One region of the Asanoa sp. NPDC050611 genome, then DNA from elsewhere that is predicted to be linked to it. Evidence: riboswitches for the same ligand, from Rfam matches in the RefSeq annotation. Region 1 holds a riboswitch; each other region holds the start of a gene.
The links. Region 1 has a riboswitch for cobalamin ahead of AB0H87_RS25705 (VWA domain-containing protein). Riboswitches for the same ligand answer to the same signal wherever they lie in the genome.
Positions count from the first base shown of each region.

Region 2: linked by a shared signal. The riboswitch ahead of AB0H87_RS35405 (CbtB domain-containing protein) and the one ahead of AB0H87_RS25705 (VWA domain-containing protein) in region 1 are both predicted to bind cobalamin.
Region 3: linked by a shared signal. The riboswitch ahead of AB0H87_RS25385 (ribonucleoside-diphosphate reductase subunit alpha) and the one ahead of AB0H87_RS25705 (VWA domain-containing protein) in region 1 are both predicted to bind cobalamin.
Region 4: linked by a shared signal. The riboswitch ahead of AB0H87_RS04160 (ABC transporter substrate-binding protein) and the one ahead of AB0H87_RS25705 (VWA domain-containing protein) in region 1 are both predicted to bind cobalamin.

Region 1 covers NZ_JBFAIU010000187.1:3,341-8,324, forward strand. The annotation lists gene cobN (cobaltochelatase subunit CobN) at 1-2,916, shown strand, start outside; cobalamin riboswitch at 2,975-3,182, shown strand; gene AB0H87_RS25705 (VWA domain-containing protein) at 3,240-4,984, shown strand, end outside.
Region 2 covers NZ_JBFAIU010000373.1:348-5,331, forward strand. The annotation lists gene AB0H87_RS35390 (precorrin-8X methylmutase) at 1-455, shown strand, start outside; partial or broken gene AB0H87_RS35395 (sirohydrochlorin chelatase) at 452-1,222, shown strand; gene AB0H87_RS35400 (CbtA family protein) at 1,310-2,038, opposite strand; gene AB0H87_RS35405 (CbtB domain-containing protein) at 2,053-2,274, opposite strand; adenosylcobalamin (AdoCbl) riboswitch at 2,318-2,406, opposite strand; gene AB0H87_RS35410 (aldo/keto reductase) at 2,547-3,542, shown strand; gene AB0H87_RS35415 (helix-turn-helix transcriptional regulator) at 3,550-4,398, shown strand; gene AB0H87_RS35420 (sulfotransferase family protein) at 4,383-4,984, opposite strand, start outside.
Region 3 covers NZ_JBFAIU010000183.1:6,286-11,269, forward strand. The annotation lists gene AB0H87_RS25370 (hypothetical protein) at 153-743, shown strand; gene AB0H87_RS25375 (DUF1801 domain-containing protein) at 837-1,274, opposite strand; gene AB0H87_RS25380 (hypothetical protein) at 1,308-1,463, opposite strand; cobalamin riboswitch at 1,833-2,039, shown strand; gene AB0H87_RS25385 (ribonucleoside-diphosphate reductase subunit alpha) at 2,167-4,512, shown strand; gene AB0H87_RS25390 (ribonucleotide-diphosphate reductase subunit beta) at 4,530-4,984, shown strand, end outside.
Region 4 covers NZ_JBFAIU010000014.1:21,558-26,541, forward strand. The annotation lists gene AB0H87_RS04150 (ABC transporter ATP-binding protein) at 1-723, opposite strand, end outside; gene AB0H87_RS04155 (iron ABC transporter permease) at 794-1,834, opposite strand; gene AB0H87_RS04160 (ABC transporter substrate-binding protein) at 1,831-2,775, opposite strand; cobalamin riboswitch at 2,852-2,994, opposite strand; gene AB0H87_RS04165 (M14 family zinc carboxypeptidase) at 3,062-4,930, opposite strand.

The DNA.
Region 1 (4,984 bases):
GACGCCTGGTCCGTCGAGGCGCTGGCCACCCTCGACGTGCCGGTGCTGCAGGGGCTGTGCCTGACCACGACCCGCGACGCCTGGAAGCGCAGCGACGCGGCCCTGACCCCCATGGACGCCGCGATGCAGGTCGCGATCCCGGAGTTCGACGGCCGCCTGATCACGGTGCCGTTCTCGTTCAAGGAACCCGGCCCGGACGGGGTCCCGGTCTACCGCGCCGACCCCGAGCGCGCGGCCCGCGTCGCCGGCATCGCCGTGCGACACGCGCGGCTGCGGTCGATCCCCAACAAGGACAAGCGGCTCGCCATCGTCCTCTCGTCGTACCCGACCAAGCACTCCCGGGTCGGCAACGCCGTGGGTTTGGACACGCCGGCGTCCGCGGTCGCGCTGCTCGCGGCGCTGAGCGAGGCCGGGTACGACGTCGGCGACGTGCCCACCGACGGCGACGCCCTGATCCACACCCTGATCGCGGCCGGCGGCCACGACGTGGAATGGCTCACCGAGGAGCAGCTCGCCGCGGCCCCGGTGCGGGTGCCCGCGGCCACGTACGCCGGCTGGTTCGCGGACGTGCCGCAGTCCCTGCGGGAGAAGATGACCGCGCACTGGGGCGCGCCGCCCGGCGAGCTCTACGTCGACGGCGCCGACATCGTCCTGGCCGCCCTCCGGTACGGCAACGTCACACTGATGATCCAGCCGCCGCGCGGCTTCGGGGAGAACCCGATCGCCATCTACCACGATCCGGACCTGCCGCCGTCGCACCACTACCTGGCCGCGTACCGCTGGCTTGCGTCCAACGTGGACGCGATCGTGCACCTCGGCAAGCACGGGACGCTGGAATGGCTGCCCGGCAAGGGGCTCGGCCTGTCCGGCGAGTGCGCGCCCGACGCGGTCCTCGGCGACCTCCCGCTGGTCTACCCGTTCGTCGTCAACGACCCCGGCGAGGGCACCCAGGCCAAGCGGCGCGGCCACGCCACGATCGTCGACCACCTGGTGCCGCCGATGGCCCGCGCCGACACGTACGGCGACATGGCCCGCCTCGAACAGCTCCTCGACGAGTACGCCACGGTCGCCGCGCTCGACCCGGCCAAGGTGCCCACCCTGCGGGCGCAGATCTGGACCCTGATCCACGCCGCGGAGCTGCACCACGACCTGCACGTCAGCGACCAGCCGGGCGACGACGAGTTCGACGACTTCGTGCTGCACGTCGACGGCTACCTGTGCGAGATCAAGGACTCGCTGATCCGGGACGGCCTGCACATCCTGGGCGCGCCGCCGGCCGGCGAGGCCCGGGTCGACATGGTGCTGGCGATCCTGCGCGCCCGCCAGGTCTGGGGCGGCCGCCGCGGCGCCCTGCCGGGCCTGCGCGAGGCGCTCGCCGCCCGCCTGGGCCTCGACGACACCGCGCTGCACAGCGACGCCCTGGAAGACGTCGCCCGCCGACTGGTGATCGCCATGGAAGGCCACGCCTGGGCTCCGGACGCCGCAGCCATCGTCGCGGCCGAGGTGTTGGGGACCACGCCGGCCCCGGCCGGGCTCGGGTCCGCCGTGCCGACTGTAAGTCCAGGCGTCGGAAGCAGCTCGGTTGTCGACGTGCTGAAGTTCGCGGCCACCGAGGTCGTGCCCAGGTTGGCCGCCACCACCGACGAGATCACCGCCGTGGCACACGCCCTCGACGGCGGTTACGTCGCCGCCGGTCCGTCCGGCTCCCCCACCCGCGGCCTGGTCAACGTGCTCCCGACCGGGCGCAACTTCTACTCCGTGGACCCGAAGGCGATCCCGTCGCGTAACGCCTGGGACGTCGGCCGCGCCTTGGCCGACTCGCTGCTGGCCCGGCACCGTGAAGACACCGGCACCTGGCCGGCCCTGGTCGGGCTCACGGTCTGGGGCACGAGCGCGATGCGGACCCAGGGCGACGACATCGCCGAGGTGCTCGCGCTGATCGGCACCCGGCCGGTCTGGGACGACGCGTCCCGCCGCGTCACCGGCTTCGAGATCGTGCCGCGCGCAGAGCTCCAACGGCCCCGGATCGACGTGACGGTGCGCATCTCCGGCTTCTTCCGCGACGCCTTCCCGCACGTGATCGCCCTGCTGGACGACGCGATCGCCGCCGTCGCGGAGCTGGACGAGCCCGACAACTTCGTGCGGCAGCACGCCCTGGCCGACCAGGCCGAGCACGGCGACTGGCGGCGGGCGACCACCCGGATCTTCGGTTCCCGGCCCGGCGCGTACGGTGCCGGCCTGTTGCCGTTGATCGACGCCCGGAACTGGCGCGACGACCGTGACCTCGCCGAGGTGTACGCGGTCTGGGGCGGCTACGCCTACGGTCGCGGGCTGGACGGCCGGGCGGCGCGCGGCGACCTGGAGACGGTCTACCGGCGGATGGCCGTGGCGGCCAAGAACGTCGACACCCGCGAGCACGACATCGCCGACTCCGACGACTACTTCCAGTACCACGGCGGCATGGTGGCGATGGTTCGCTCCCTGCGCGGCAGCGACCCGGCGGCGTACATCGGCGACTCGCACCGCCCGGACGAGGTCCGCACGCGGTCACTGGCGGAAGAGACCAAGCGGGTGTTCCGGGCCCGCGTGGTCAACCCGCGCTGGATCGAGGCGATGCGCCGGCACGGCTACAAGGGCGCCTTCGAGCTCGCCGCGACCGTCGACTACCTCTTCGGGTTCGACGCGACCGCCGGCGTCGTCGACGACTGGATGTACGAGCAGCTGGCCGCCGCCTACGTCCTGGACCCGTCGGTGCGCGAGTTCCTCGACAAGTCCAACCCCTGGGCCCTGCGCGGCATCACGGAACGACTCCTGGAGGCGGCCGAGCGCGGTCTGTGGGCCGCCCCGCGGGAAGAGACGATCGATGCGCTGAAGGCCGAGTATCTGCGGACGGAGGGTGACCTCGAGGGGTCTTGACTCTTGCTGTGCGCCGTCCGAAGGACCAGGCGCCTTGGGGGCACAGAGGGAGCGTAATCTCACTCCCTTTGACGCGGCCCGCTTCGGTGGGTCAGCATGTCTGAACGAGCGGTGCGGAGGAACCCGGTGCGATTCCGGGGCGGTCCCGCCACTGTCACCGGGGAGCGAACCCTCACCCGATTGGTCACGGCCCGCAAGGGGTTGGAAGGCCGAGGGGGAGCGTCGATCCGGGAGCCAGGACACTCGGCCGCTCGCCGTCGAACCGTCGCGGGCGTGGACACCCGCGGAAGGGATTGCGCCATGTCGTCGCGCCGGCACGCACAATGACCGCCGCGTACCCGTTCTCCGCCGTCGTCGGCTTGGCCGACCTGCGCCAGGCCCTGCTGCTCAACGCCGTCTCGCCGGTGATCGGCGGGGTGCTCGTGCGCGGCGAGAAGGGCACCGCGAAGTCGACGATGGTGCGCGCCCTCGCGGCGCTGCTGCCGGACATCGCGGTGGTGCCGGGCTGCCGGTTCGCCTGCGACCCGGCGGCGCCCGACCCGTCCTGCCCCGACGGTCCACACGCCGGCGTCGCGCAGAGCGTGCGCCGGTCGCGGCTCGTCGAACTGCCGGTCGGCGCCACCGAGGACCGCGTCGTGGGCACGCTCGACGTGCAGCGGATCCTGACCGAGGGCACGAAGGCGTACGAGCCGGGCCTGCTCGCCGCCGCGCACCGGGGCGTGCTCTACGTCGACGAGGTCAACCTCCTCCCCGATCACCTGGTCGACCTGCTGCTGGACGCCGCTGCGATGGGGCGCGCGTTCGTCGAGCGCGACAGCGTCTCGCTGCGGCATGCCGCCCGCTTCCTGCTGGTCGGCACGATGAACCCGGAGGAGGGCGAGCCGCGCCCGCAGCTCGTCGACCGGTTCGGCCTCGTGGTCGAGGTCGGCGCGCCGCAGGAGCCCGCCGACCGGGCCGAGGTGGTCCGCCGCCGGTTGGCCTACGAGGCCGACCCGGACGGCTTCGCGGCCCGGTTCGCCGACGCGGACGCGGCCACGGCCGAGCGGATCGTGGCGGCCCGGGCGCGGCTGCCGAAGGTCACCCTGCCGGACGCCGCGCTCGACCGGATCGCCCGGATCTGCCTGGCGTACGGCGTCGACGGGCTGCGCGCCGACATCGTCATCGCCCGCACGGCGGTCGCACTGGCCGCCTGGCGCGACCGGGCCGTGGTCACCGACCAGGAGGTCGACGACGCCGCCCGGCTCGCCCTGCCGCACCGGCGGCGGCGCGACCCGTTCGACCCGCCGGGCGCCGACCAGCAGGCCCTGGACGACGCGCTGGACCAGGCCGGCGCGTCGGAACCGCCGCCGGAGCCGGACGACGACGCGGGCCCGGGCGGCGGGCGCGGTCCCGGTCCCGACGACCCGCGGCCGGAGGACGGGGGCCCTGGCGACGGCGCCACGCCCGACGCCGCCACGCCCGACGCCGAGGACCGGCCGGGCGCCGCACCCGCCACTCCCCCGCCGGCGATCGCCGAACCGGTCGGCACGGCGTACCGGACCCGGACGCTGACCGCCCGCTCGCGCGGCCGCCACGGCCACAGTGGACGGCGCTCGCCCGCCTACGCCGGCCGCGGCCGGGTCGCCGGCTCCCGGGCCCCGCGCGGCCGGATCGGCGCCGTCCACCTGCCGGACACCGTGCTCGCCGCCGCCCGCGACCACCGCGGTGGCCGGGTCGCGATCGAACACGGCCACCTGCGCGAGGCCGTCCACATCGGACGCGAGGCGAACCTCGTGCTGTTCGTGGTCGACGCCTCCGGCTCGATGGCCGCCCGCGCCCGGATGGCCACCGTCAAGACCGCCGTGCTCTCGCTGCTTCGCGACGCCTACCAGCGGCGAGACACGGTGGGCATGATCACGTTCCGGGACACCGACGCCACGACCGTGCTGCGCCCGACGGCCAGCCACGAGGTCGGCGTGCGCCGCCTGGCGGACCTGCGCACGGGTGGGCGCACGCCGCTGGCCGCGGGCCTGGCCGCCGCCGCCCGCACGCTGGCCGGCGAGCGCCGCCGCGACCCGCTGCGCCGCCC
Region 2 (4,984 bases), on a different contig from region 1:
TCACCGACCTGGTGAGCGACGAGACCGCGCTGTCGGCGGGCGCGGCCGCGCTGGCCGGCGGCGCTCCGCTCGTCACCGACGTCACCATGGTCGCGGCCGGCGTCACCGGATATCCGGCGACCTGCCTCGTGGCGGCGCCGGAGGCGGCGGCCCTCGCGCACGACACGGGAATGACCCGGTCCGCGGCCGGGATCAGGCTCGCCGCGGCGCGGCACCCCGACGGCGCCGTCTGGGTGGTCGGCAACGCACCGACGGCGCTCACCGAGCTGATCCGGCTCGACGTCCGGCCCGCGCTGGTGATCGGCCTGCCGGTCGGCTACGTCGGCGCGGCCGAGTCCAAGGCTGCGCTGCGCGGCACCGCGTTGCCGCAACTGTCCAACCGATCGGCGCGTGGCGGTGCGGCCGTCGCCGCCGCCGCCGTCAACGCCCTGCTGTACGGAGACCCGCTCGCATGACCACTCCCCTGCTCATCGCCGGCCACGGCACCACCGACCCCGAGGGCGCGGACGACTTCCGCCGTTTCGTGGCCCGGGTGGGCCGGAGTCTCGACGTGCCCGTCGCGGGCGGCTTCATCGAGCTGTCCCCGCCGCCGGTCAAGGAGGCGGTCGCCGAGCTCGTCCGCGCCGGCGTGCGGCGGCTGGCGTGCGTGCCCCTGATGCTGGTCGCGGCCGGGCACGCCAAGGGCGACATCCCCGGTTCGCTGGCCGCCGAACGGGCGCGCCATCCCGGGCTGACCTTCGCCTACGGGCGGCCGCTCGGCCCGCACCCGGGCGTACTGGCGCTGCTGCGCGAACGGCTGGCGGCCGCCGGACCGGAGACCACCGTGCTGCTGGTCGGGCGCGGCTCGACCGACCCGGACGCCAACGCCGAGGTGGCCAAGGTGGCCCGCCTGCTGGCCGAGACGACCGACGTGGCGGGCGTGGAGTACGCGTTCGTCTCACTGGCCGAACCCGGCGTCCTGGCCGGCCTCGACCGGTGCCGCGCGCTCGGCGCCGGCCGCGTGGTCGTGCTCCCCTACTTCCTCTTCACCGGCGTGCTGCCGCGCCGGGTCGCCGCGCAGGCGGCCGAGTGGGCGGACGCGCGCGGCGGCGACGTCACCACCGCCGACGTGATCGGTGACTGCGCCGGCCTGGCCGAGATCGTGGTCGAGCGTTACCACGAGGCACTGGGCGGGGACATCCGCGCCAACTGCGACACGTGCAAGTACCGGATAGCGCTGCCGTTCCACGAGCACGCGGTCGGCGCCGCGCAGGTGCCGCACACGCATCCGGCCGACCACCACCACTGAGGGCGGCGGCCGGCCGGACGGTCAGGCCGACGCGGTGAGCACGGCCTCGCGGCGCAGGCTCCGCTCCACGAGGGCACCGAGGCCCAGGCCGAGCGTGGACCAGACGACCACCTGCGTCCCGAGCGACGCGAGTCGGAAGTTCCACAGCACGAGCGGGGAGAAGCCCTCCGGGATCTCCTCGATCGACGGCAGCAGGACCTGCGCCACCGCGACGACGGCGACGAAGGCCAGCGCGCCCAGGACGGCCGCGTTCCACGTGCCGAACCGGGCCACCTGCGACCGTCCGATGTAGACCGCGAGCGCCAGTGAGGCGAGCGCGATCACCAGCATCAGGAAATACAAAGACGTACGCCGGCCGATCGTGTCTTCGGAGCCGGTGGCGGGTGGGTTGGCCGGGTACTTCAGCCACGGCACCAGCGCGACGGTGACGAAGCCGGCGAGGCCGACCAGCGCCGCCGTCGCCTGCGGGCCGAGCCGGCCGAGCCGCCCGTACGCCGCGGCGAACACCATCGAGAAGATCCCGCCGAGTGCGACGCCGTAGATCAGCGTGGCGGTGAGCAGGCCGAGCGTGCTCTGCACGGCCCGGCTCACCAGCTCGGGCTCACCGACGACCTCGGAATGGGCCTCCTCGAACGCGATCGCCGCGTCGATCGGGCCTTCGCCGACGAAGTAGGCGAACAGGAACGCGAGCACGCCGGCGGCCAGTCCCACCAGCATGCCGCGGATCAGCAACGAACGGGGGGACAGCACGACCGCCCCGCCCGTCAGTGGCAGGGGAAGCCGAGCAGGTGGCGGCCGTCGTGCACGAACTCGTGCACCGCACTGCCGCCGATCACGTGGAATACGCCCTGCTCGGTGCCGACGAAGTAGAGCAGCGCGATCGCGAGCACGGCGCCGAACAGGAGCCAGGGCTGGAGCTGACGCCACGGGATGGCCACCGGCTGGACGGCCGGGCGGGGGGTGGCGGAAGACGAGATGCTGGACACGAAACGAACCTCCTCGGGATCACGCGTCCCACGACGGGTTTCGGTGACGGCGGAGGGTCTGACTCCCACGCGCAAGCGTGGTCACAGTGGCGCGACCGCGCCGGAGTTGCACCGGCTTCCTACCGTCGTCACGTTGACCCGGACGCTACGGTCGGCCTTGCCGGGGTGTCAACCGCGTGAGACCTGCTCGACAGTTGACGCAAGGTCGCCCTCGCGGACCGGGGATAACCGGGGCGCCGATAACGCCTCCGCCGCGCGGCACGGTGGACCGCATGACATTGCGAACACACGGGATCGGCCGGCAGGGCCTGACCGCGTCCGTCGAAGGACTCGGCACCTTCGGCCTCACCGCCGCGTACGGCACCCGCGACGACGCCGAGTCCACCGCCACCATCCACCGCGCGCTCGACCTCGGCGTGACCATGTTCGACACCGCCGACTTCTACGGCCTCGGCGGCGCCGAGCGGCTGCTCGGCCGGGCGCTGGCGGGCCGGCGGGACGAGGCGGTCATCGCCACCAAGGTCGGCGGCGTGACCCTCGACGAGGAGGACAAGCTCGTCGGGTACGCGAACGGGCGGCCGGCATACCTGCGGACGGCGGTCGAGCGCTCGCTGCGCCGGCTCGGCGTGGACCACATCGACCTGCTCTACCTGCACCGGGTCGACCCCGCGGTGCCGGTCGAGGAGAGCTTCGGCGCCCTGGGCGAGTTGGTGGCCGAGGGCAAGGTGAGCTACCTGGGCATCAGCGAGGCCGCGCCGCGGAGCATCCGCCGCGCGCACGCCACCGCGCCGCTGTCGGCGGTGCAGACCGAGTACTCGCTGTTCAGCCGGGACGTCGAGGTCAACGGGGTGCTCGCCACCACCCGTGAGCTGGGTGTGGGCTTCGTGGCCTACGCGCCGCTGGGCCGGGGCTTCCTGTCCGGCGACATCCGTACGGTCGCCGACCTGCCGGAGAACGACTTCCGCCGCACCTGGCCCCGGATGGCCGAGGGGAACCTGGAACGCAACCTGGTGCTCGTGGACCGCATCCGCGCCGTCGCGGAGCGGGCGGGCGTCAGCGCGGCCCAGCTCGCACTAGCGTGGGTGCTGGGGCAGGGCAGCACCGCGATCCCGGGCACCAAGCGCCGCGGCTACCTCGAAGCCAACGTCGCCGCGGCGGGGATCGGGCTGACGCCGGCCGTGCTGGCGGAGCTGAGCGCGGCGGTGCCGGTCGGGGCGGCGGCCGGCAATCGCTACACGCCCCAGGCCATGGCCGCGATCGACAAGTGAGGCAAGAGTGGCACGCGGGGAGCTGGGCGACTTCCTGCGCAGTCGCCGGGAGGCGCTGCGGCCGTCCGACGTGGGCATCCCGTCGGGCGGCCGGCGCCGGACCCCCGGGCTGCGCCGGGAAGAGGTGGCGTTGCTCGCCAACCTGTCCGTCGACTACTACGAGCGGCTCGAACAGTCCCGCGCGGGCACGCCGTCGGAGGCCCTGCTCGGCGCGCTGGCCCGGGCGCTGCGCCTGTCGGTCGAGGAGCGCGACTACCTCTACCGGCTCGCCGGCTACGCCGCACCCAACCCCGGAACCGTCACCGGGTACGTCGACCCGGCGCTGCTGTTCCTGCTCGACGCGCTCGACGACGTGCCGGCGCACGTGATGGACGACCTGACCACCACGCTCGCGCAGAACGCCCTGAGCCGGGCCCTGCTCGGCCGGTGGACCGACGGCGACGAGCGGTCGCGGAACGTGATCTGGCGGTGGTTCACGGACCCGGAGTCCCGCGCCCTGAACGCGCCGGAGGAGCACGAGTCGCTGGGCCGCGGCTACGTCGCCGACCTGCGGGCCGCCGCCGCCCGCCGTGGCACCGACCCGGTCGTGGCGCAACTCGTCGCCGACCTCGAGGCGGCCAGCCCGGAGTTCGCCCGGTACTGGACCGACATGCAGGTGGCACCGCTGCACAGCACCCGCAAGCTGATCGTCCATCCCCGCGCGGGCAGCCTGGACGTGCAGTGCGACTTCGTCCGCAGCGAGAGCACCGGCCAGCGGCTCGTCATCTTCCGGCCGCAGCCCGGCTCGCACACCGCCGACAGCTTCGAGTTCCTCCGCGTCATCGGCGACCTCGGCCGTCCTTACGTCGCCGAGTGACCCAGGCCGGCCTGCACGCGGAACTCCTCGGTGTCGTGCAGGTGCGGGAAGGGCTCATCCGGCACGGGTACGCCCAGGGCACGCGCCAACGGCTCCCAGCCGTCCTGGCCGAGCCGCCACTCCACGAGCCGCCCGGCCGGGATCTCCCGGCGCACGGCGGCGATCCGGTCCGCGTACATCCGCTCCATCCAGGCCCGGTCCGCGAACCGCCCCTGGAAGTCGCCCTGCCAGATCAGCCGCTCGATGACGTGCCGGAAGGCGGGCGGCGGCACGAGCCCGTCCGGCCGGGGCCCGAGCGTGCCGGCCCGGGCCGCCTGGCGGACCGCCCAGATGGTGCGCTCGCAGCTGCGGTAGAAGCCGTCGAAGTCGCGCCAGTTGAGCAGCACGGGCGCGTCCGGGAACGCGGCGCAGATCTCCCGCCACCGGCTGCAGGCCGGCCAGTCGACGGTGGACTCCCAGCCGGCGAAGACCTCGTGCCAGTCGACGGTCGCGCCGTCGGCCACGCGCTGCCAGTGTGCGCCCGCGCGCGCCTGTGCGCCGTCCCGCAGCACCTGCATGTGCAGGCACGGGCCAGCGCCCAGCCGCT
Region 3 (4,984 bases), on a different contig from region 1:
CGTACCAGCATTTTCAGTCACAAATCGCAAATGGCCGACCGGGCGGAACCAACCGATAACGAACGTGAAGATCAGTCCAACGTGGTTACCTGACAGCGGGTCGCGCCCCGTTCATGAGCTTTACCCAGACAACAAGCAGTTGGGGTGATCTTGTGACGATATCCGTACTCGCCCGCCTCGGCGGAGCCGCCGTCGCTGCGGTGGTGATCGGCCTTACCGCCGCGCCGGCCTCGGCCTCCGGGGTGACCATCAAAATCGACCAGGCGGACGTCGGCCAGACCGCGGCCGCGTTCCCGGTCCACCAGTGCGACCCGAAGCTCGGCGGCGGCCCGTTCGCCGGCGAGGACGTGTGGGTCTTCGCCCTGCCCCGCCCACAGCAGCAGGGTGAGTTCCGCTCGGTCACGATCGAGTTCGCGACCGAGGGCGGCCCGGTCACCGAAACGATCACGACGGCGCCCGCGAGCGACCGCGCGATCGTCGGCGACCGTGCGTGGATCCGTACGTCCGCGGGCCTGAGCCCGTCGGGCGAACTGCTCAACCCGTTCTCGATCATCAACGCCACGGCCACGATCACGGGCGCCGACGGCACCTTCGACCTGGCTCAGACGTGCCCGGCGGGCCTGCCGGTCACGGGCCCGGGGGTAGCCGGCCTGTCCGTGCTCCAGCTCGCTGGCCTCGGCGGCGGCCTGACCCTGGCCGGCCTGCTCCTGGTCGGACTCCAACGGCGACGCCGCACGGCCTGACCGCGCAAGCACCGGGCACCCCGCTCGACCACGGGGGTGCCCGGTGCTGGCCCGTCGGGTCGCCGGTGCTGGCCCACGGGTGCCCGGCGCCGGCTAGGAGTCCTGACCCCGATGCACCCGGGCCGAGCGCTCGATCAGCTCGCGCAACGCGCCCTCGTCCACGTCGGAGAGCCGGTTGAGATAGAGACAGCCCTTGCCGGTCCTGTGCTTACCGAGCCGGGCCACCGTCCTGGCATACCGCTCCTGGTAGCCACCGACCAGATAGACCACCAGGTTGGCCTTGCGCGGCGAGAACCCGGCCAGCGGCGCGTCACCTTCGTGCCCACTCTCGTACCGGTAGTGGTAGCTCCCGAACCCCACGATGCTGGCACCCCACATGCGCGGCGCCTCACCGGTGATCTCACCCATGAGCGCGACGAGGGTACGCGCGTCGGCGCGCCGCCGCTCGTCGGCCACGGCCGCGAGAAACGACTCCACCGCGGCGTCGACGGGAACCATCGCCTTCTTCGCGCCCGCTGACGAACTGGCCATGCCTCATCGTGCCCCATCGAAGCGCACGGGCGGTCACGGTCCAGCCTCGATGTCGTCCAGGAACCGCAGGGCGGCCGCGGCGTTCTCGATCCGCCGGGTCAGCAGCACCCGGTCGCCGGGCCAGGCCCACGCCCCGGCGCAGGCGTAAGGCGATCTTGGCCAGTAGCTCCGAGCGCATGTCCCGGACATGGGTGACCGGGCCGCCACGGGCCTGACCGGCGGCGCCAAGGGACCGTCAGGATCACCGGCTCCACGGTCAAGGACGCGTCAAGGTGCTTGCCGCCGGCGCCGGCCCGGGCCGAGCGTGGAGGCGTGGAAGCCAGGTCCAGCCGGTCGACCGTACTCGCCGCCGCCATGGTGGTGGCCCTTCGCCTCGGATCGTTGCTCGCGTTCGCTGCCGTCGCCGCCGCGCTGATGCGCTGAGGGCCGGGCACCCTACCGGTCGCGATGCGCCGCTGCGGGCGCGCCGCGCCGGGCGCGGCTGTGACGTTCGGCATCCGCGAACCCGACACGCCCGACACCACATCTGGTGTTGCGCAACCGAGGGTGCACCCATATATGGTGTCTCACGCAGCTGGTTCGAGCGTCCCCACAAGACGGTCGAGGCAACAGGGAACCCGGTGCGAAGCCGGGACTGCCCCGCAGCGGTGAGTGGGAACGAACGCCGTCAACGAAGCACTGGGCCCCGGCCCGGGAAGCGACGGCCAGTAGGCACGAGCACGACGCCCACGAGTCCGAAGACCTGCCAGCGCGCCGCACGCCCACCGGTGTGCGGCGGTCGAAGGCCGCGCGGGACGGCCGACGTCAGCACCGGGCCGCCGCCGTCGCGGGCCGGCGGCGTCAGCGTGCGCGTCCGACGACCTTCCGAACACCGAGCGTGCGGAGGGGGACCATGACGGTCACGCAAGAGAAGGTCGTGCCGGAGCAGCGCCGGCACGTGATGAGCGTGCGCAAGCGCAACGGCGACCTCGAGCCGGTCGACGTCAACAAGATCGTCAAAGCGGTCGAGCGGTGGGTCGGCGACCTCGACGAGGTCGACCCGCTGCGGGTGGCGACCCGGACGATCAGCGGGCTCTACGACGGCGCCACCACCGCCGAGCTCGACAAGCTGTCGATCCAGACGGCCGCCGAGCTGACCGGCGAGGAGCCGCAGTACTCGCGCCTCGCGGCCCGGCTGCTGGCGGCCTATGTGGACAAGGAGGTGCGCGGCCAGGGTGTCGCGACCTTCAGCCAGTCGATCCGGTACGCGCACGGCCTCGGCCTCATCGGCGACGAGACGGCGGCCTTCGTGGCCCGCAACGCCCGCAAGCTCGACGACGCCGTCGACCCGACCGGCGACCGGCGGTTCGAGTACTTCGGCCTGCGCACCATCGCCGACCGTTATCTCCTCAAGCATCCCGAGACCCGCCTGGTGGTGGAGACGCCGCAGTACTGGCTGCTGCGCGTGGCCTGCGGCCTGTCGCAGAACCCCGCGGAGGCGATCGGCTTCTACCGGCTCATGTCCAGCCTGGCCTACCTGCCCAGCTCGCCGACGCTGTTCAACTCCGGCACCCGGCACACGCAGATGTCGTCGTGCTTCCTGGTCGACTCGCCGCGCGACGAGCTGGACTCCATCTACGAGCGGTACCACCAGGTCGCGAAGCTGTCGAAGTTCTCGGGCGGGATCGGCATCTCCTGGTCCCGGATCAGGGGCCGGGGTGCGCTCATCCGGGGCACGAACGGCAGGTCGAACGGGATCGTGCCGTTCCTCAAGACGCTCGACGCCGGCGTGGCCGCGGTCAACCAGGGCGGCCGGCGCAAGGGCGCGGCGTGTGTCTACCTCGAACCGTGGCACCCGGACGTCGAGGAGTTCCTGGAGCTGCGCGACAACACGGGCGAGGAGTCCCGGCGTACGCACAACCTCAACCTCGCCAACTGGATCCCGGACGAGTTCATGCGCCGCGTCGAGGCTGACGGCGAGTGGTCCCTGATCGACCCGACCGACGCGCCGGAACTGCCCGACCTGCACGGCGAGGCGTTCGACGAGGCCTACCGCGCCGCGGAGAAGAAGGCCGTGAAGACGGTCAAGGCGCGCGACCTCTACGCCCGGATGATGCGCACGCTCGCGCAGACCGGCAACGGCTGGATGACGTTCAAGGACCGGGCCAACGCGCTGTCCAACCAGACCGGTGCGCCCGGCAACACCATCCACCTGTCCAACCTGTGCACCGAGATCCTCGAGGTGAACTCGGACGACGAGACCGCCGTCTGCAACCTCGGCTCGGTCAACCTGGCCGCGCACGTCACCGACGACGGGATCGACTGGGACAAGCTGCGCGCGACCGTGCGCACCGCGGTCGTGTTCCTGGACCGGGTCATCGACATCAACTACTACCCGTCGGTGCAGGCGGCGGCGTCGAACCCGCGCTGGCGGCCGGTCGGGCTCGGGCTGATGGGGCTGCAGGACGTGTTCTTCGCGCGGCGGCTGCCGTTCGACTCGGACGAGGCCCGTGAGCTGTCGACCCGGATCCAGGAGGAGATCCTGCTGACGGCGCTGGAGACGTCGGCGGGGTTGGCGGCGGAGTTCGGCGCGCACCCGGCCTTCGCGGAGACGCGCGCGGCGAACGGCGACCTGCATCCGGACCTCTGGGGTGCGACGCCGACGCAGACCGCGCGGTGGGCGGCCGTGCGGCAACGCGTTGCGGAACACGGCTTGCGCAACTCCCTGCTCGTCGCGATCGCGCCGACGGCCACCATCGCGTCGATCGCCGGGTGCTACGAGTGCATCGAGCCCCAGGTCTCCAACCTGTTCAAACGCGAGACCATGTCCGGCGAGTTCCTGCAGGTCAACACCTATCTGGTACGCGAGCTGAAGGCGCGCGGCCTGTGGACGGTCGAGACGCGGGAGCGGATCAAGCGGGCCGAGGGTTCCGTGCAGGACGTCGCGGCGTTGCCGGCCGACGTCCGGGAGCTGTTCCGCACCGCCTGGGAGCTGCCGCAGCGGGCCCTGATCGACCTGGCCGCGGCGCGCGCGCCGTACATCGACCAGTCGCAGTCGCTGAACCTGTTCTTGAGCGCGCCCACCATCGGCAAGCTCTCCTCGATGTACCTCTACGCCTGGAAAGCCGGGCTGAAGACCACCTACTACCTGCGGTCGCGCCCCGCGACCCGGATCCAGCAGGCGACCGTCGCGATCATCGCGCCGGACGCCGTCGCCTGCTCTCTCGAGAACCCCGAAAGCTGCGAGGCCTGCCAGTGAGCCTGCTCGACCCCGGTATGGACCTGACCCTGCGACCCATGCGCTATCCGGCGTTCTTCGACCGGTTCAAGGACGCCATCAGGAACACCTGGACCGTGGAGGAGGTCGACCTGCACTCCGACCTCGCCGACCTGGCCAAGCTCTCGCCCGCCGAGCACCACCTGGTCTCGCGGCTCGTGGCGTTCTTCGCGACCGGCGACACGATCGTCGCGAACAACCTCGTGCTCAACCTCTACCAGCACGTCAACTCGCCCGAGGGGCGGCTCTACCTGTCGCGGCAGCTGTTCGAGGAGGCCGTGCACGTCCAGTTCTACCTCAACCTGCTCGACACGTACGTGCCGGACGAGCGGGAGCGGCACGAGGCGTTCGCGGCCGTCGAGAACATCCCGTCGATCGCCCGCAAGGCCGAGTTCTGTTTCAAGTGGATCGACTCGGTGTTCTCCTTGCGGGAGCTGCGTACCCGGGAGGATCG
Region 4 (4,984 bases), on a different contig from region 1:
CACGCGCGCGCGGTAGAAGCGGGAGAGGATCTCCTCGGTCAGCACCTCACGGGCGGTGCCGGCGGCCACCACGACGCCGTCGGTCAGCAGCACCAGGCGATCCGCGTACCCGCCGGCGATCGACAGGTCGTGCATCGTCGCGACCACGGTCAGCCCCTGGTCGCGGCGCAACGTGTCGACGAGCTCCAGGACCTCCTGCTGGTGGCCGATGTCCAGCGCGCTGGTCGGCTCGTCGAGCAGCAGGAGCGACGGCTCCTGCGCCAGCGCCCGGGCCAGGAAGACCCGTTGCCGCTCGCCACCGGAGAGGGTGTCCAGCTCGCGGTCGCCGAAGCCGGTCAGGTCGAGCCGGTCCAGCAGCGCGCGCACCGCGGCGAGGTCCGCCGCGGACTCCCGGCCGAGCAGCGAGACGAACGGGGTCCGGCCCAACAGCACATAGTCGAAGACCGACATCCCCGGTGGTACGACCGGCGACTGCGCGACCGTCGCGACCGTGCGCGCCCGGGCCCGGCGGCGCAGCCGTTCGATGGGCGTGCCCACCAGGGCCACCGCACCACCCGCGGGGAGCAGGCCGCCGATCGCCCGCAGCAGCGTCGACTTGCCGGCGCCGTTGGGTCCGATCACCGCGACCCACTCACCCGGCGCGACCGACAGGTCGATGCCGCGCAGGATCGGCGTCCTGCCGAGGGTCACGTGCAGGTCCCGGACCTCGATCGCCGCGTTCATGCCGCCGCCTCCCTCCGGTCGCCGGAGCAGGAACACGGTGCGCCGAGCCGGCTGCGCTCGCTTCGCTCGCTCAAGTGATCACCCGCTTCGCGGTGCGCAGCACGAGCACGAAGAACGGGCCGCCGACGAACGCGGTGACCACGCCGATCGGGATCTCGGCGGGCGCCGCGAAGGTCCGGCCGGCCAGGTCGGCGAGGGCCAGGAAGGCGGCGCCGAACAGCATCGACAGCGGGAGGATCGCGCGGTAGCTGCCGCCCGCGAGCATCCGCACGATGTGCGGCACGACGATCCCGACGAAGCCGATCAGGCCCGAGACCGAGACCGCGGCGGCCGTGCCGAGCGAGGCCGCGGCGATCAGGATGTAGCGGGACCGCTGCGGGTGCAGGCCCAGGCCGCTCGCCTCGTCGTCGCCGACCGACAGCACGTCGAGCTCGCGGCGCAGGGCGAGCACCACGACGGTGGTGACGACGGCGTACGGCAGCAGCAGCTTCACCTCGTGCCAGCCGTTCGTGGCCAGCCGGCCGAGCAGCCACGAGTAGATGGCCCGGATGTCGTCGGCGTTGCGCTGCATGAGATAGGTCTGCCCGGCGGCGAGGAACGCCGACACCGCGACACCCGCCAGGATCAGCGACGCCGGGGTGCGGTCCCGGCCGGCGACGCCGAGCAGATAGGTGAGCGCGACCGCGACCAGGGCGCCGGCGAAGGCCGCCAGGGGTACGCCCGCCGGCAGCGACCCGATGTCCATGTCGGACCCCCGAAAGGCCACCACCGCGGTGACCGCGAGCCCGGCACCGGCCGCCGCACCGAGCAGGTACGGGTCGGCGAGCGGGTTCCGGAACGCGCCCTGGTAACAACCGCCGGCCAGGGCGAGCATCGCGCCGGCGAGCAGGCCCAGCACCACCCGGGGCAGCCGCAGCTGCAGGAGGATCGCCGCGTCGCGCTCCGACAACCCACTGTGGAGATTGACGCCCGGGATCAGGTCGAGCAGCTCGGCGGCGACCCCGCCGGGCGGCAACGAGACCGGGCCGAACGCCAGGCCGGCGATGGCCGCGACCACGACGGCGACGACGCCACCGACGAGCCACGGCCACCGTACGCCGGGAGCTCTCAAGCCGGCACCTTCGCCACCGCGTCGACGATCTGGCGCAGCAGGTCGACCGTGCGCGGCCCCCACCGGGAGGCGACGTCGTCGTTGAGGCCGACGATCTGCCCGGTCTTCACGGCCGTGATGCCGGACCAGCCGGGGCGGGCCTTGACCGTGTCGGCGTTCTGCTTGCAGCACACCGTGTCGGCCAGGAAGATCAGGTCGGGGTCGGCCTTGACCAGCGCCTCCGCGGAGAGCTGCGGATAGCCGCCCTTGCTGCCGTCGGCGTCGGCCGCGTCGGCGATGTTCTCCAGCCCGAGCTGCGCGAACAGCGAGCCGACGAAGGTCTTCGAGGTCAGCGAGTAGAGCTCGGGGCCGAGCTCGTAGTAATAGGTCAGCTTGGTGGCGCGCTTCGGCACGTCGGCCACGAGCTTGTCGACGTCCTCGCGCATCCGCTTGGCGAGATCCTCGGCGGCGGGCCGGTTGCCGGTGATCGCGCCGATGTCGGTGATCTGCTTGTACGTGTCGTCGAGTGTCTTGCCGGCCGGCGCGACGTATACCGGGATCTTCAACTGGGTCAGCTGTGCGACGACGTTGTTCATGTCGTTGGAGAGCACGACCAGGTCGGGCTCCTGCGCGGCGATGGCCTCGGCGTTGGGCTGGAACGCGGACAAGTCGCTCTTCGGGGCCTCGGCCGGGAAGTTGGACTGGTCGTCGACGGCCTTCACCTGCTGGCCGGCGCCGATCGCGAAGAGCACCTCGGTCGCGGTCGGCGACAGCGCGACGATCTTCGTGGGCTTTTCCGCGACCGTGAGGTTGCCGATGGTGACCGGGAAGTCGGCGGTGGCGCTGACGTCCTGGCTGGGCGGGGTCCCGCCGTTCTCGGTGCCGCCGCCGTCGCCACATCCGGCGAGCGCGAGGGCCGCGCCAAGTGCGGCGGCGAGGACGAGCCTGGCCTGATATCGCATGGATGCCTCCTGTCGGTCGAGGTCTGGTGCTTCGCCGACAGGGTTCCGCCCGCCCGCGAGGCGCCCTTCCTCGAGAGCGCTGGTTCGCGACCTCGGCAGGCGACCTGGCTTGTCCCCTCGCGGACAGAAGGGGCATCACAGTTGCGGGACAGCGCCGGGTTCACACCGGCTTCGCTGCGGTCGGTCGGGAGCACGGTAACCCAATGGTCACCATGGTCGGGAGTTCCCGTTAGGTACGCCACCGGCGCCCCGCTTCGTGGGCGCGGGACGCCGGTGACGTGACTGTTCAGCTCTGGGTGATTCGGACGTCGTCCACGCCCGCCTCGACCAGGCTGGCGGTGGACGTGTCGGCCGCCTCGATCAGGATCCGGACCGACTGCCCGGCGTACGCGGACAGGTTGGCGTTGGCCACCGCCCAGGCGCCGTTGCGGTTGCTGGCCGCGCCGGCCTGGCTGAACACGGCCGTCGTGCCGCCGTTGTGCACGACGCTGACCCGGAAGTAGTCGGCCGACGACGAGTTCGAGCCGTGCGCGAGGTACCACGACAGGCTCAGCGTCAGCGTGCCGCTCGCGGGCAGCGTGATGGCCGGCGAGCGGACGCTGGTCGCGCCGCCGTCGACGTCGAAGTCGCCCGCGGCGGTGCCCGCCGCCGCGCCGGTGACCAGGTCGTTGGTGCCGCTGACCGTGGTGCCGAGCTGCTTGGCACCGCTGGACGTGGTCGCCGCCGGGTCACCGCGCACCCACTGGCCGCTGGTCGCGGTGTCGGTGCTGTTCGGGTTGGTGGTCCAGCCCGTGGCGGTCTCGAAGGTGTCGGAGTAGACCGTCGTGCCGCCGCCACCGCCGCAGTACTGTGCCTGCTTGCCGATGACCTTGTAGGGGCAGTCCGCGGCCTCGGACAGGATCAGCACGGCTTCCCGGTTGCGGCTGGTCTGCGCCGGGATCACCTCGTCGGGCGGGTAGAAGCCGCCACCGCTGGCCGAGCCCGGATACATCTCGAAGGTGTACGCCCAGATCTTGTGGGTCGCCCACAGCCAGTCGAGGCTGTCACCGTCGGTGATGTAGAGGTCCGACGACTGCTCCGGCGTGTAGCCGTTGGTCGCCGCCATCTGCTGGCCGAGCGTCGCGAACGTGTTGTAGTCGTCCGTCGTCATCCCGGTCGCCGTGTTCGCGGTGGTGTAGCCGTACGGCCAGAGCACCAGCTGCGAGTACGTGTGGAAGTCGATGTTGGCCTTGATCTGCTGCACGCCGCCCACGACCCGGCTGTTGACGAAGTCGCGCAGGCGGGCGGTCTCGGGCGCGCTGAACGCCGACGGGCCGCGGTAGGTCTCGGAGCTGGTCGTGCCCGACGAACCGCCGCAGCAGCCCCAGTTGTAGCCCCAGTTGCGGTTGAGGTCGGTGCCCACGTTGGACGAGCCCGAGTTGGGCTGCCGGTTCTTGCGCCAGCTGCGGTAGGAGCCGGTGGCGATGTCGTACTCGCTGCCGTCGGGGTTGACGGTCGGCACGATCCAGATCTCGCGGCTGTTGACGATGTTGGTGATCCGGGAGTCCGTGCCGTAGTTGTCGGTGAACAGGTTGAGCAGGTAGATGGCCATCTCGACGGTCAGGTGCTCACGGGCGTGCTGCTGCGAGTTGAACAGGATCTCCGGCTCGGCCTCGTCGAGGTTGACGTTGTCGGAGATCTTGATGAGCATCAGGTCGCGGCCTTCGTAGGAGCTGCCGATCGAGAGTTTCCGCGCGATCGACGGGTGGTCCGCGACGACCTGGTTGACCACCGCCGTCAGCTCCGCGTAGTCGTGGTAGGCGGAGTCGGCGGGCGGGAACGCCAGCGTGGTCGGCCCGCCGCTGGCGGCCGGCGGCGTCACCTTCTCCAGCGTGAAGCCCAGCCGCTGGATGGCGGCGGCCTCGGTGCCGGTCGCGGTGACGTTGAGGACCCCGTGCTCGACGTAGTCGATCGCGGCGCCGGTGCCGGCGACGGCGTTGCGGTCGGCGAGGGTCTTCGGGCCGAGCACGCGGTATTCGGCCGAGGTCGCCGCGGTGCCGCCACCGGGCGCCGGTTTGTGCGCCGCGACCGGGTTGGCCGAGGCGACGAGCAGGCCCACGACAGCGACGCTGACCAGTGCGGTCAACGTGCGACGCCGGACCGGACGGATGGCCATGCATGACCTCCAGGGGGTTGGTGGAGGAACGATGGTCGAACCTCACCACCCGAT